3 regions of the Emergencia sp. genome follow, and region 1 is predicted to be linked to each of the others. Evidence: riboswitches for the same ligand, from Rfam matches in the RefSeq annotation. Region 1 holds a riboswitch; each other region holds the start of a gene.
The links. Region 1 has a riboswitch for cobalamin ahead of ACMQ5W_RS14185 (hypothetical protein). Riboswitches for the same ligand answer to the same signal wherever they lie in the genome.
Positions count from the first base shown of each region.

Region 2: linked by a shared signal. The riboswitch ahead of ACMQ5W_RS08380 (energy-coupling factor ABC transporter permease) and the one ahead of ACMQ5W_RS14185 (hypothetical protein) in region 1 are both predicted to bind cobalamin.
Region 3: linked by a shared signal. The riboswitch ahead of cbiD (cobalt-precorrin-5B (C(1))-methyltransferase CbiD) and the one ahead of ACMQ5W_RS14185 (hypothetical protein) in region 1 are both predicted to bind cobalamin.

Region 1 covers NZ_DBFWLQ010000021.1:18,517-22,720, forward strand. Annotated here, with positions in the region: gene ACMQ5W_RS14180 (DUF4430 domain-containing protein) at 1-1,778, shown strand, start outside; cobalamin riboswitch at 1,955-2,149, shown strand; gene ACMQ5W_RS14185 (hypothetical protein) at 2,249-3,355, shown strand; gene ACMQ5W_RS14190 (fibronectin type III domain-containing protein) at 3,375-4,204, shown strand, end outside.
Region 2 covers NZ_DBFWLQ010000009.1:17,959-22,162, reverse strand. Annotated here, with positions in the region: gene ACMQ5W_RS08395 (energy-coupling factor ABC transporter ATP-binding protein) at 26-865, opposite strand; gene cbiQ (cobalt ECF transporter T component CbiQ) at 874-1,650, opposite strand; gene ACMQ5W_RS08385 (energy-coupling factor ABC transporter substrate-binding protein) at 1,637-1,984, opposite strand; gene ACMQ5W_RS08380 (energy-coupling factor ABC transporter permease) at 1,987-2,736, opposite strand; cobalamin riboswitch at 2,975-3,157, opposite strand; gene ACMQ5W_RS08375 (SpoIIE family protein phosphatase) at 3,269-4,204, opposite strand, start outside.
Region 3 covers NZ_DBFWLQ010000024.1:168,684-172,887, forward strand. Annotated here, with positions in the region: gene miaB (tRNA (N6-isopentenyl adenosine(37)-C2)-methylthiotransferase MiaB) at 1-808, shown strand, start outside; gene ACMQ5W_RS15895 (NUDIX hydrolase) at 820-1,374, shown strand; cobalamin riboswitch at 1,542-1,735, shown strand; gene cbiD (cobalt-precorrin-5B (C(1))-methyltransferase CbiD) at 1,839-2,960, shown strand; gene cobI (precorrin-2 C(20)-methyltransferase) at 2,961-3,647, shown strand; gene cobM (precorrin-4 C(11)-methyltransferase) at 3,651-4,204, shown strand, end outside.

The sequences.
Region 1 (4,204 bases):
ATTGGCAAGGCATCAAAGGTGAGAACGTTTCTAAAGATGAAATCACGGAAGATTTGAATCCATTTGTAGAAATTCTGCAAAATGAAGACGGCTCTTTTGAATATGTCCGAGGGGCTATCAACCTGACTTTTGGCGGCATTGAAGTAGACGACCTCCCGGGCTATGACCCATTTCTCAATGAGACCTGGAGAGAATTCCGCACTAGCAAGCCGCGGGTAATTGAATATGAAACGCTGAAAGTAATACAGCCGGAGTACAACACGAAGGTAAAGATAGACAGTGTACTGACCCACAATGAGTTCGGCAAGTATTGGGAAAAGTACAAGGATACATCAAAAGCGTCTCAGTACCAGCAGTTCCAGCAATTCTACAAACAGCCGGTTTCTACAATGGTTTCTGTTAAAGGCAGCACTGGAACAGACAATCCCAATCCGCCATTAGAGATCAAAGCCTCCGTCTCCATAGATGGTAAAGGCGTGAAAGGCTTTAAAAATATGTCTTCCTATACCGTAGGTGGTCTTGATGCTGATACGACGACCGTCTGGGATGTTGTAAAGACTGCCATGTCTGAGAATCATTATACCTATACTGGAGTAGGAAGCTATGTGGCTTCTATTACGGATCCTTCTGGAGCGACACTCTCCGATACAGATTCTGTTAACAGCGGCTGGCTCTATAAGGTCAACGGCAAATTGCCTGATGTATATATGGGAAGCTGTTATCTGAAGGACGGCGATAAAATTGAGCTGTATTATACGGGAGACTATACCCAGGATCCGGATGCCGGAAATTGGGGAGATAAAGAGACGGAGATTTCACAGGATGTGACACCAACAGTGAAAGACGGCGAGGCTTCTGCTGCTGTCAATAGCACTGAGATGAACAAGCTGATTGAAGAGGCGGTGAAGAACGAAGCCAGTGTCATAAAATTAAGCGTGAATGGAGCAGACAAAGCAGATAAGATTTCTCTGGAACTGCCGAAAGCATCTCTTTCAGATATGGCAGAAAAGACAGATGCATCTTTAAATATTATTACACCGGCAGGAGAGATGAATCTGGACAGAAAGACTATGACGGAGATTGCAAAGGCAGCAACCGGATCGACCGTTATCATTGTCTTTGAAAAGAAGATGACGACGGATGAACAGAAAGTCCTTCTGGGTGAGTCGGCAGCCGTCACAGAAGTAACCCTTCTTTCGGACGGCAAAGAAATCAGAAGCTTTGGCGGAAATAAGCTGAAGCTGCTTCTGCCAGTACCTGATCAGCTGAAGGACAAGGCCGTTGCAGCGGTCGTCATCGGCAATGACGGTAAACTGGAAAAGCTGTCTGGAAAAGTAGTGACCAGGGACGGCAAGGCTTATTACCAGGCAGAGATCTCTCATCTCTCTACATTTGCTGTTGCAGAGGAAACGGCGATAGACGCAGCCGTCAAGGAGCAAGGTGAGGACACCGATGCAGAGAAGAACGCCAGACTGAAGGCCGGGGTCAGGAAGACTACTTTGAAGGCAAAATCCAAAGCCGGAAAGGGCTACATCAGAGTAACCTGGATCAAGTCCAAGGGCTACAAGGTGGACGGCTACGAAGTGTTCAGGGCCACTAAGAAAAACAGCGGATATGGCACGAAGGCCTTCTTCAAGACCAAAAAAACTGCTTACAAGAATACCAAAGGCCTGAAAAAAGGAAGCAGGTATTACTATAAGGTGAGGGGATACAGGACCATTGCAGGTGACAAGGTTTACACCAAATGGTCAAGTAAAGCAATCAGAACAGCAAAATAGCAGATAAGAATATGGAACCCGGGTGCGCCCCGGGTTCTTGTAATTTGAGGCACAACAGCAGTAAAGGAACTTCTGCGATAGGTTTGTGTTATAAGAGGAGCTTTGTAAAGAGTACCAGAAAATCTAAATATCGTTAGATTGACAGACAGTATTTTTTGAAATATAATAGAATAAATTGAATACTTCGTGTTCTATGTTCTTCCCGTAAAGGGAAGCTAAGAGGGAAGCAGGTATAAGTCCTGCGCGGTCCCGCCACTGTAAACGGAGAGTTCTTGTTAAGGCTGTGCCATCCACTGATATCATTATCGGGAAGGATAACAACGAACGTTGACCCGTAAGCCAGGAGACCTGCATAGAGCGAACCTTCTACTGGCGCGGAACCCGGTGGGAGCTTTTTTTAATGTCAGTAAATACGGGCTGTGGAACACCACAGCTTTTTTTAATCTTTGGGCTGCTTAAGGAGGAAGAGAATGAAAACAAACCAACTGATGAGACACATTACATCAGCAATACTCATCGGCATGATACTGTTTACTTGCATGAACCTTGTAGGTATCAATAGGGAGGACGTATATGGGGCTGCCGAAAAAACAGCAACAATTTACGTTACTATAAGCGTAAAAGGAGACATTGCAGTGGCTGACGGTAAGGTTATGGCAGAGGTTCCAGTGAAGGTAAAGACGGCTGACGGGATGACGACCATCGATGCTGTCATGGAAGCTTTTCATAAGGAGTACAAACCGGGCGGATATATCTGTGACCAGTTTGTTTCCAAACTTTGGGGGATCGAAACCAGCAACACTTTGTTTTTTATCAATAACCTATCCATCACAAGCGGTGTGAAATCTGAACCTGTAAAAAATGGCGACAGAATCATTGCCTCAGTCAATGCAGATGATAAGCATTACTCCGACTACTTCTCCTATTTTGGCAAGACAGCTATCACGGGGATCACAGGAGACTCCGTTACACTGTCACTGCAAGGGTTTATGGGGATGACACAGAATGCAGATCCGCAGGCCATCCCAAATGCAGAAGTGGGAATTGTGACAAAAGATGGATTTCAGGAATTGGACGGGATCGTGACCGATCAAGACGGTAAAGTGGTTATTCAACTAGATAAAGATACCTTTCAGGCAGGAAAAACCTATTATCTTTCTGCAAGAGGAACCGTATCGACAACTGTAACGGATTGGAATACAGAAGGCAACCCCGCCGTCAATGTGGATGCTCCGCTGATTGCACCGATTTGCAAAATATCTGTGGACAGCAAAGTGGCTGCCGGTGTGAAAGCAACGAGGATAACCGATTTAAAGACAAAGGTGTCTAAAGGAAAGGTAGTGCTGACCTGGAAGAAAACAGCAGGTTACAAGACAGAGGGATATCAGATTTATAGATCTGCCAAAAAAGACGGCGTATATAGAAGCATTGGTAAAACCGCTGCAAGAAAATATACAAACAAAAGCAGCTTAAAAAAGGGAACACGTTACTACTACAAAGTGAGAGGCTATAGAACGGTAGACAAAAAAACTGTTTATACGAAATGGTCTCAAACAGTTAGTGCGAAAGCAAGATAGAAAGAAGAGGTAGGAAAGAATGAAGAGAAAAATTTTATCGCTTCTCGTTGTCCTCTGTTTGGTCATGTCGTCTATGACATGCTTATCATGGGGCACAGAAGGCGCAGGAACGTCTTATAAGACGGCTATGAGTAAAACAGAGAGCTATATGATAAAAAAGCTGTCACAGCCCGGATATGGTGATGAATGGTATATCATCGGACTGGCCAGAGGCGGCGCGGCTGTTACAGATTCTACATATGAAACTTATTATAATAATTTAGTCAAAGAAGTAAAAAAGTGTAAAGGCGTACTGGACAAGAGAAAATATACAGAGTATTCCAGAGTGTGCTTAGCGGTAACCGCTATCGGCAAAGACCCGAAGAATGTGGGCGGCTACAATCTGCTGAAAAAGCTGGCAGACTTTGAGAATGTAAAATGGCAGGGCATCAACGGACCGATTTGGGCTTTGATTGCGTTAGACAGTGATATGTATGAGATTCCGACCGTTAAAAGTGTGGAAGTACAGACTACAAGAGATTTATTGATAAAAGAAATTCTGAATCAGGAAATTGAAGGCGGCGGATTTTCTCTCGATGGAAAAACGCCTGACAGTGATATAACCGGTATGGCCATCCAGGCTTTAGCGGGCTATATGAACAGAAGCGAAGTAAAAACTGCCGTAGACAGAGCGCTGATAGTACTCTCTGATATGCAGAAAGCTGACGGCGGCTTTGATTCATGGGGAACGAAAAATGCAGAAAGCAATTGTCAGGTGATCGTAGGGCTGACAGCCCTGGGGATTGATCCAACCAAAGATAATCGCTTTATCAGAAATGGAAAATCAGTGCTCGACGCTTTGCTGACTTA
Region 2 (4,204 bases), on a different contig from region 1:
TTAGTGTCTTAGTTTATAACATTGGTTAAAGGCTTGCGATATAGGATTCCAGTTCCGAGAGGCTTCTGGGAACTGGCAGATCAGCCGGCAGAACCCCTTTTGCCGTCAGACTTTCAAAGAGTTCGATGGCTGCCGGTTTCTTCAGATTGGTCTTTTCCAAGACCTCACTATTTGAGAACACATCTACAGGCGCTCCCTGCATCAGTGTCTTTCCATCGTGAATCAGAACGATTTCTTCTGCCCACTCTAAAGCATAGTCTACATTGTGGGTGGACATCAGCACGGTAATACCCTGGTCAACCAACATGTCTACTATTTTGTTGACAATGACCGTATGCTTTGGATCCAAAGAGGAAGCCGGTTCGTCCAGAATGATCACTTCTGGATTCATGACCAGGACGTCTGCAATGGACACTTGCTTTTTCTGACCGCCGGAGAGAGAATGGGTCGGTTTCTCCATAAAAGGCGTAATTTCCAGGGTCTCAATCACCTGTTCCACCGCCTCCTTGGCGTCCATTTCACTCATGCCGACGTTCAAAGCACCAAAAGAGATTTCCTGAAATACTGATGCAGAAAAGAGCTGATTGTCCGGGTCCTGAAAGACGATGCCTACTTTGCTCCTCAGGTTCAAAAGGCCCTTCTTACTGTAATCAACAGCTTCTCCATCAATATACAGGGTTCCGCCGGCAGGCCTGTGAATGCCGTTGAGACATAGAAAAAAAGTGGATTTCCCTGCTCCGTTAGCCCCCATAAAGGCTACCTTTTTCCCTCTCTCAATTTCCAAACTCATACCGTTGAGAGAATAGCTCTTTTCGTCGTCGTAGGAAAAGTATAACTCCTCTGCTTTGATGATGATATCTTTCATCAGAACTCCTATCCTTGCAATTTTATAAATACGGTGAACCCTAAAAGAACGAGTTCAAATACTGCAATCATTATGATGTTTCTCTTGCTGACGTCGTGATTTTCCTCCAGCACTTTGATTTCTCCACTGTAGCACCTTGCCTCCATAGCATCGTAGAGGTTTCTTGAGCGTTTCATGGCTCGGATGAAAAGAGCCTGCACCATGCCGCCGAAAGATTTGATCGATGTACGAAGATCCTTGTGTCCCAACCTGGCATTCTGGGATGTGGAAATGTAGTAAGCTACATCCAGCAGGACAAAGATGTATCGGTAAATCAAGAGCATCAGTTCCAAAAGCAGAGCCGGGCAGTGCATCTTTCGCAAGACAGACAGAATGTCCGTCATGGTCGTATTCAGCGACAGGAAATAGAGGCAGGAAACTGCCGCTAAGGCTGTCACAATCAGCTGAAGACCGTGTAAGACAGAATCCCAGCTGCCGGTCAGGAACCAACTGCCAATCTGCAGGGCAAAGGCGTCCAGAGGATGCTTTGATACGTTGACGATAATGGCGGCCGTACTGAGAAGCAGAAAAGCCAGAGGTACCAGCATGAGATTGCCGTACCTCCTGGCTGAGATTCCGCCGATTTTTATGGTCAGAAAGCTGTTAAGAACCATGATGAAAAGTCCCATCACGATGGAACGACTGACAATACAGAATATGAGAGTCAGCACCGCGAAGGCAAACTTTTCAGCTGGGTTAACATATCTGATTTTTGATAAGTAGCAGAGCTTATCAATGACTATCACTGTTTTCTACCTCTTCATCCTTTTTCCATTTATGTCTCTCGTAGAAACGGCCCATGATAAAGGCCACAATCCCCACGCCGATACCTGTCTGCAGACAGAATATCAGACTTTCAATTTCACCGGGAATTTCTCCCCCTAGATACTGTTCCAAAATCGGTTCGAACCAAGGCGTATATTCACTGCCCTGAATTTCCGCCACCATCTGGCTTCCTGCATCGTCAGAACCGCCGAATTCCGCGCCCTTCAGTGCAAAAAAAGGGATGACAGCGATGAGTATGGCGATAACCAGCAGGACGATGACCAGTCCTTTTCTGCTCTTAGTCTTCTTCTCCATGATTATCTGCCCTCCTTTATGAATCCGATGGATCTCAGCTCAGGTTTTGCAAAAGATTCCAAGCCGATGACGATGACCACGGTCAAAATTCCTTCAACGATTGCCAGTGGCAGCTGTGTCGGGGCAAACACGCCCAGGAACTTCACGGCAGAAGCCATGACACCACCTACTTCGGACGGATAAGCGACAGCAAGCTGAATGCTTGTTACACAATATGTAAAGATGTCACCGATCATTGCCGCTAAAAATACAGAAACCATCTTGTTGACCTTTAACTTCTCACAGAGCTTATACACGCCAAAGGAAACGAATGGTCCTGCAATGGCCATGGAAAAAGTATTTGCTCCCAATGTAGTCAAACCACCGTGGGCGAGCAGAATCGCCTGGAATAACAATACGATAATTCCCAGGATGCTGACAGAAGCAGGTCCGAACAAAATCGCGCCGAGACCCGTTCCCGTCATGTGAGAACAGCTTCCTGTAACAGAGGGAATCTTCAGTGACGATATAACGAATATGAATGCTCCAGCCATGGCCAGAACAGTAATTGCTTTTCTATTTTCACTGAGGGTTTTCTTGATGGAAATAAACCCCCATACCACAAAGGGAACACAGATAATCCCCCATACCAGAGAGTGCGTCGCTGGTAAATAACCCTCCATAATGTGCATCGCACTTGCCGTCGGCACGAGTCCGAATGCAACAGAGAGCGCTGAAACAATTGATAAAGTCAGTTTTTGCCTTTTTGTCATTTTTTCTCCTTTCATGAATAAACAAAAATTCACGCATTTTACGACTAACGCTTAGCCAGCCACAGGCTGGCGCGTTAAAGAATAAGGACTTCCCTTCAATTTTCTGTGAAAATTGGGGCAGGACCATTAAAAAAACGCTTGTCCGAAACAGACAGGCGTCTCGCTGGAATCCATCAGCAATGACACTGCTTCTGGGTTTCCATGCGTGTTCACACCCGGCCATCGTTCGTAACCTTGTGCAAATTGGCTGTATTCAGGTAGTTCTTCTGACTTAGACATCAAACACTCACATCTGCGCCTTCCCAGTTTCCCAGTGACATTGTTGAGATGTGGCTACGTCTTCACAGCGGCGTGACCGTGCAAGTCTCTCACTTGCTTCTCTTTTAACCCCTGTTCGGGGACCTTCCTACATTCAATTGTAATTTTATTCTACTACGACATTTACGTTCTTGTCAAGGTAAACAAGAAGAAAGACCACGGTAAACTGTCCTTTACCAAACTCAGCAACATTGGACAAGAAAAAAGCGGCAGCTTAAATAGCTGCCACCATGACGGTCAGATCGTCCCGTTCCCTAATTCCATATTTTTCCGCCGCTTTGTTGACGATTAATTCCGCCACCGTATCCGGGTCGCGGCTGCCAAGTTCTGTCAGACGTTCTCTCAGCCAGAGGCCGTCCGGGTCGCGGCGGTCGCAGTCAGTAACACCATCCGAGACCATAATCAGCAGGTCACCCCGCTTCAGTCTCACGTCGATGTATTCCAGCTTCAGTCCGTCGACAATCCCCACCGGCGGCGCAGGCCGTTTCAACATAGATACACTGCCATTATGTTTTACAAAGGTGGATGCAGCGCCCATCTTAAAAATCTGCGCTCTGCCGGTCACCTTATCTATAATGGCTAAATCCACTGTAGCGAACATCTCCGCGCTGTTTCCCGTCATCAGAATCGCATTGACTGTTTTCATGGCGATGTCCACATCAAAGCCTGCCGCCAGCAGCTTGGAAAGCGTCGTAACCACCAGCTTGCTTTCTGTGGCCGCCCGACTGCCCTTCCCCATACCATCACTGATAATCAGAGCCTGTTTATTTTTACCGAAGGAGAAAGAAAGACAACTGTCCCCTGACACCGCCTCGAAAGCATAAGATGCACTGCCCACCAAAATCTGAGGCGCGTTTTTTTCAGCTGATGATGCTCCTCGACCGTCTAAATCCGTCATCAGCTCGCTGACCGTCCTGGCCATGCCGTCAAATTGGTAAGAGACAATCTGCTTATTATCCATCCCCGCACTGTACAGCTTGCTCAGACTGAGAAAGACCTCCCGCTTTTTCATCAAATCCCGCTTAATGGCTTCTAGTTTCAGGTCTGCCCCCGTAGCCGACTGCTGGCAAAACCGTTCTTCACCGATGCACCACAACCTGGTGATGATGCTGCTGGGTACAGCGATAAATAAAGCCATCACAGCCGCGGC
Region 3 (4,204 bases), on a different contig from region 1:
CAGAGGGCGGGAACGAAGCAGACGTCCAGAAGAAATTATCAAAGAGGTCAGAAGCCTGGTATCTGATGGAGTGAAAGAAATCATGCTGCTGGGACAGAATGTCAATTCTTACCGTGGCGATGAAAAAACTGATTTTGCGGATTTGCTCTATCGCCTCAATGAGATAGACGGGCTTGAGCGCATCCGCTTTATGACTTCTCATCCTAAGGATTTATCGGACAAGCTGATTCAAGCTTTTGTGGACTGCGATAAACTCTGTAAGAATATTCACCTGCCGGTACAGTCTGGCAGCAGTCGTATTCTAAAGAGAATGAACAGGAAATATACAAAAGACGCGTATCTGGAACTGGTGGCAAAGCTGAAAGCAGCTGTGCCTGGTATTACCATGTCTACAGATATCATCGTGGGGTTTCCGGGCGAGACTGAGGAGGATTTTGAGGAGACCCTGGATTTGGTTCGAAAGGTGAGATACGATTCTGCTTTTACCTTCCTGTACTCCATTAGAAAGGGAACTCCAGCAGAAAAATATGAGGAGCAGGTGGCAGAAGACGTAAAGCATGAGCGGTTTAATCGGCTGGTAGACCTGATCAATTCCATCAGCGCAGAGAAAAATGCCCAGTATACTGGAAGGATTGAAAGAGTCCTCGTGGAGGGAGCGAGCAAAACCAACAGCAAGACCCTCTCGGGCAGGACCGACGGATTCAAATTAGTCAATTTTGAAGGGACAAAGGACATGATCGGTAATTTGATCGACGTAGAAATTACGGAAGGGAAGACCTTCAGCCTGGAAGGCAGACTTAGAAAGTGATGGCAGCGGATATGAAAAATCTGAAACATATTGTAGAAAACTATAGACCGACCTGCGAACAGGAAACATGCGATCGGAAAATCATGTTGCAATTCTTAACTGCAAATGCGGATTGTCTGACTCGCGACAACCAGATCGCCCATTTTACTGCATCATCGTGGATTGTCAATAGGAGGAGAGATAAAGTTTTGATGGCATACCACAATATTTACGACAGTTGGGCCTGGACTGGAGGCCATGCTGACGGAGAAGCGGATCTGCTGCAGGTGGCTATCAGAGAGGCTTGCGAGGAGACGGGCATCACATCAGTACGGCCAGTCAAAGAAAGACCATGTTCTTTAGAAATCATTACCGTGGACGGGCATATCAAACGAGGAAGTTACGTTGCTTCGCACCTGCACATGAACTTGACCTATCTTTTGGAAGCGGACGAGGGCCAAGACCTCTTTGTGAAAGCCGATGAAAACAGCGGTGTCAGATGGATACCTTGTGATGAACTCGACAAATTCGTCAGTGAGCCGTGGATGATGACGTGGGTGTACGAGAAACTGCTGAAACTGCTTTGAAAAAAGCAGTTTTTTTCCTTGAATACTATCAATTGATAGTCTATCAGGAGACGAGATTGATTTTGAATTAACAAAAACAATGAAAATCCTCAAGAAGCCGATGAAAGTTTCTCCCCAATCTGTTGACACGGTCAATTTAATATAATATAATTTTATCTGTTGAAGTGAAATTGAATAGAAATATTGGTTGACAGAACAAGTCGTAATATGGAATCAGGTGAAAAACCTGAACAGTCCTGCTGCCGTAATGATTGAGTTTCATGCGAGGCGAAAGCCAGCCACTGAGGGGTCCCCTTGGGAAGGTGCATGTGAGACGCCTGAGATCAAAGTCGGAAGACATCCCAATATTTGGCCATAAAAGTCACAGGATATGAGTTTTAGGTTAATATTGGAGAATTTATTTTAGAAGATATTAAGAACCCGAGTCCTGGAGATTCGGGTTCTTGTTTTTGGTAAGGAAGTATATGGAAAAATTTACGGTTAAGAATGGAAAAAGACTGAGATTTGGATATACCACGGGAAGCTGTGCGACGGCCGCTTCAGCGGCGGCGCTGGAAATGCTGCTATTTGGCAGCAAAGTGGCACGAGCAGACATTACGTTGCCTTCGGGAGAAAAAGCATCCTTTGAGATTGGAGATATAGCTGCCGAACCTGACCAGGTCAGCTGTTCGGTCACCAAAGACGGCGGCGACGATCCTGATGCGACCCATGGGGCTAAGATCTTTGCCAAGGTTCGTCTCACAGAGGGGGATATCTGTGTCAAAGGCGGCGAAGGCGTGGGTCTGGTTACGGCTAAGGGGCTGCAATGTGCAGTCGGAGAGCCAGCTATCAATCCGGTGCCAAGAAGGATGATGATCGAAAATGCCCGGCGCATTTTGCAGCGTTACGGCACAGACTGCGGCGCAGAGATTACCATTTCTGTGCCGGAAGGAAAGGATATCGCGGAGAAAACTTATAATCCCCGCCTGGGAATCGTAGGGGGAATTTCCATTCTCGGGACGACTGGAATCGTAGACCCTATGAGTGAGAAAGCGCTCGTGGACACCATCAAAGCAGTTATTGACAAACAATATGAGGAGGACCCCGAAAACATTCTCATCTCCCCTGGCAATTACGGCAGGGACTTTTGCCGGGATTATCTGGGTCTGGACATCGAAAGGGCGGTGCCTGTGTCTAATTACATTGGTGAAGCTTTGGATTACATCAAATACAAGGGTTTCAAGAAAATACTCTTTGTTGGGCACACCGGAAAACTGATCAAAATTGCCGCGGGCGTCATGAATACCCATTCCGCTTATGCTGACTGCAGAATGGAGGTGATCGGCGTTCACAGCGCTATCTGCGGTGCTGATGCGAAGACCGTAGAACAGATTATGAAGTGCGTCACCACAGACGAAGCCTTCGATTTGATCAAAGACAAGTCCTATTATGCGGAAGTGAAGAATAGAATTTTAGAGAAGGTGCTCTACCATCTGCGCTTCCGGCTCAAAGGACAGGCAGAGATTGAGACAATCATGTTTACAACAGATAGAAGTCATATCATCAAAAGCCCTGGGGCTGATATGATGACGGAAAGGTACATATAAATGAAAGGTAAATTTTTTGCAGTAGGTGTAGGACCGGGAGACCCGGAATTGATTACCTTGAAGGCAATCAACACGATGAAGAACAGCGACGTCATCGCAGTGCCGAAAAGCGGCGCTTCAGAGAATATCGCTCTGAAAATTGCAGGGGCATATATAGAAGGCAAAACCCTTTTAGAGTGTGATATGCCTATGATCAAGGACAAGGAACGGCTGGATCAATACCACGACCAATCGGCAGAAGAAATCGGAGCCTTGCTGTTAGAAGGCAAGACCGTTTCCTTCCTGACATTGGGCGATCCTGCCATTTACAGTACCGTGATGTACGTACACAGAAGACTGACAAATCAGGGATTTGATACAGCCATCATTCCAGGCATTCCCTCCTTTTGCGGTGCGGCAGCCAGCTTGAATACTTCTCTCTGTGAAAGAGATGAAATGCTGCATATCGTGCCTGCGACTTATAAAGGCCATCAGGCGGAAGAACTTGAAGGAACTAGAGTTTTGATGAAATCTGGTAAGAAAATCATGGCACTGAGAGATGACCTGATCAGGCAGAACGCCATGATGGTGGAATGCGCCACCATGGAAAATGAAAGAGTTTACAAAGATTTGAGCGAGCTGAAAGAACAGTCCAGCTATTTTTCTTTAATCGTTATTCCCTCAGAAGATAGACAGAAGGAGAAATAAACAATGATATATTTTATCGGAGCAGGTCCTGGTGCAGCAGATTTAATTACTGTGAGGGGAGCAGAACTACTTAAAAAAGCTGACGTTATCATCTACGCGGGCTCACTGGTGAATCCGGCACTGCTGGATTATGCCAAAGAAGGCTGTCAGATTTTCAATAGTGCAAAGATGACATTAGAAGAGGTCATCGAAGTGATGAAGAAAAATAAAGAAAAAGATGTTGTCAGACTTCACACAGGCGACCCTTGTATTTACGGAGCTATCAGAGAACAGATGGATATTTTGGACAGAGAATCTCTGGAGTACGTATCCGTGCCGGGGGTCAGTTCCTTTATAGGTGCAGCGGCCGCCCTGAACGCAGAATATACACTGCCAAACGTAAGCCAGACAGTGATTTTGACCAGAATGGCAGGAAGAACACCGGTTCCCGAAAAAGAGGAAATTTCAAAATTGGCTTCTCACGGCGCTACGATGGTTGTATTTCTTACATCCACCATGCTGGCAGAGTTGTCTGCGCGATTGATCGAAGGCGGTTATGCGCCGGATTCTCCGGCAGC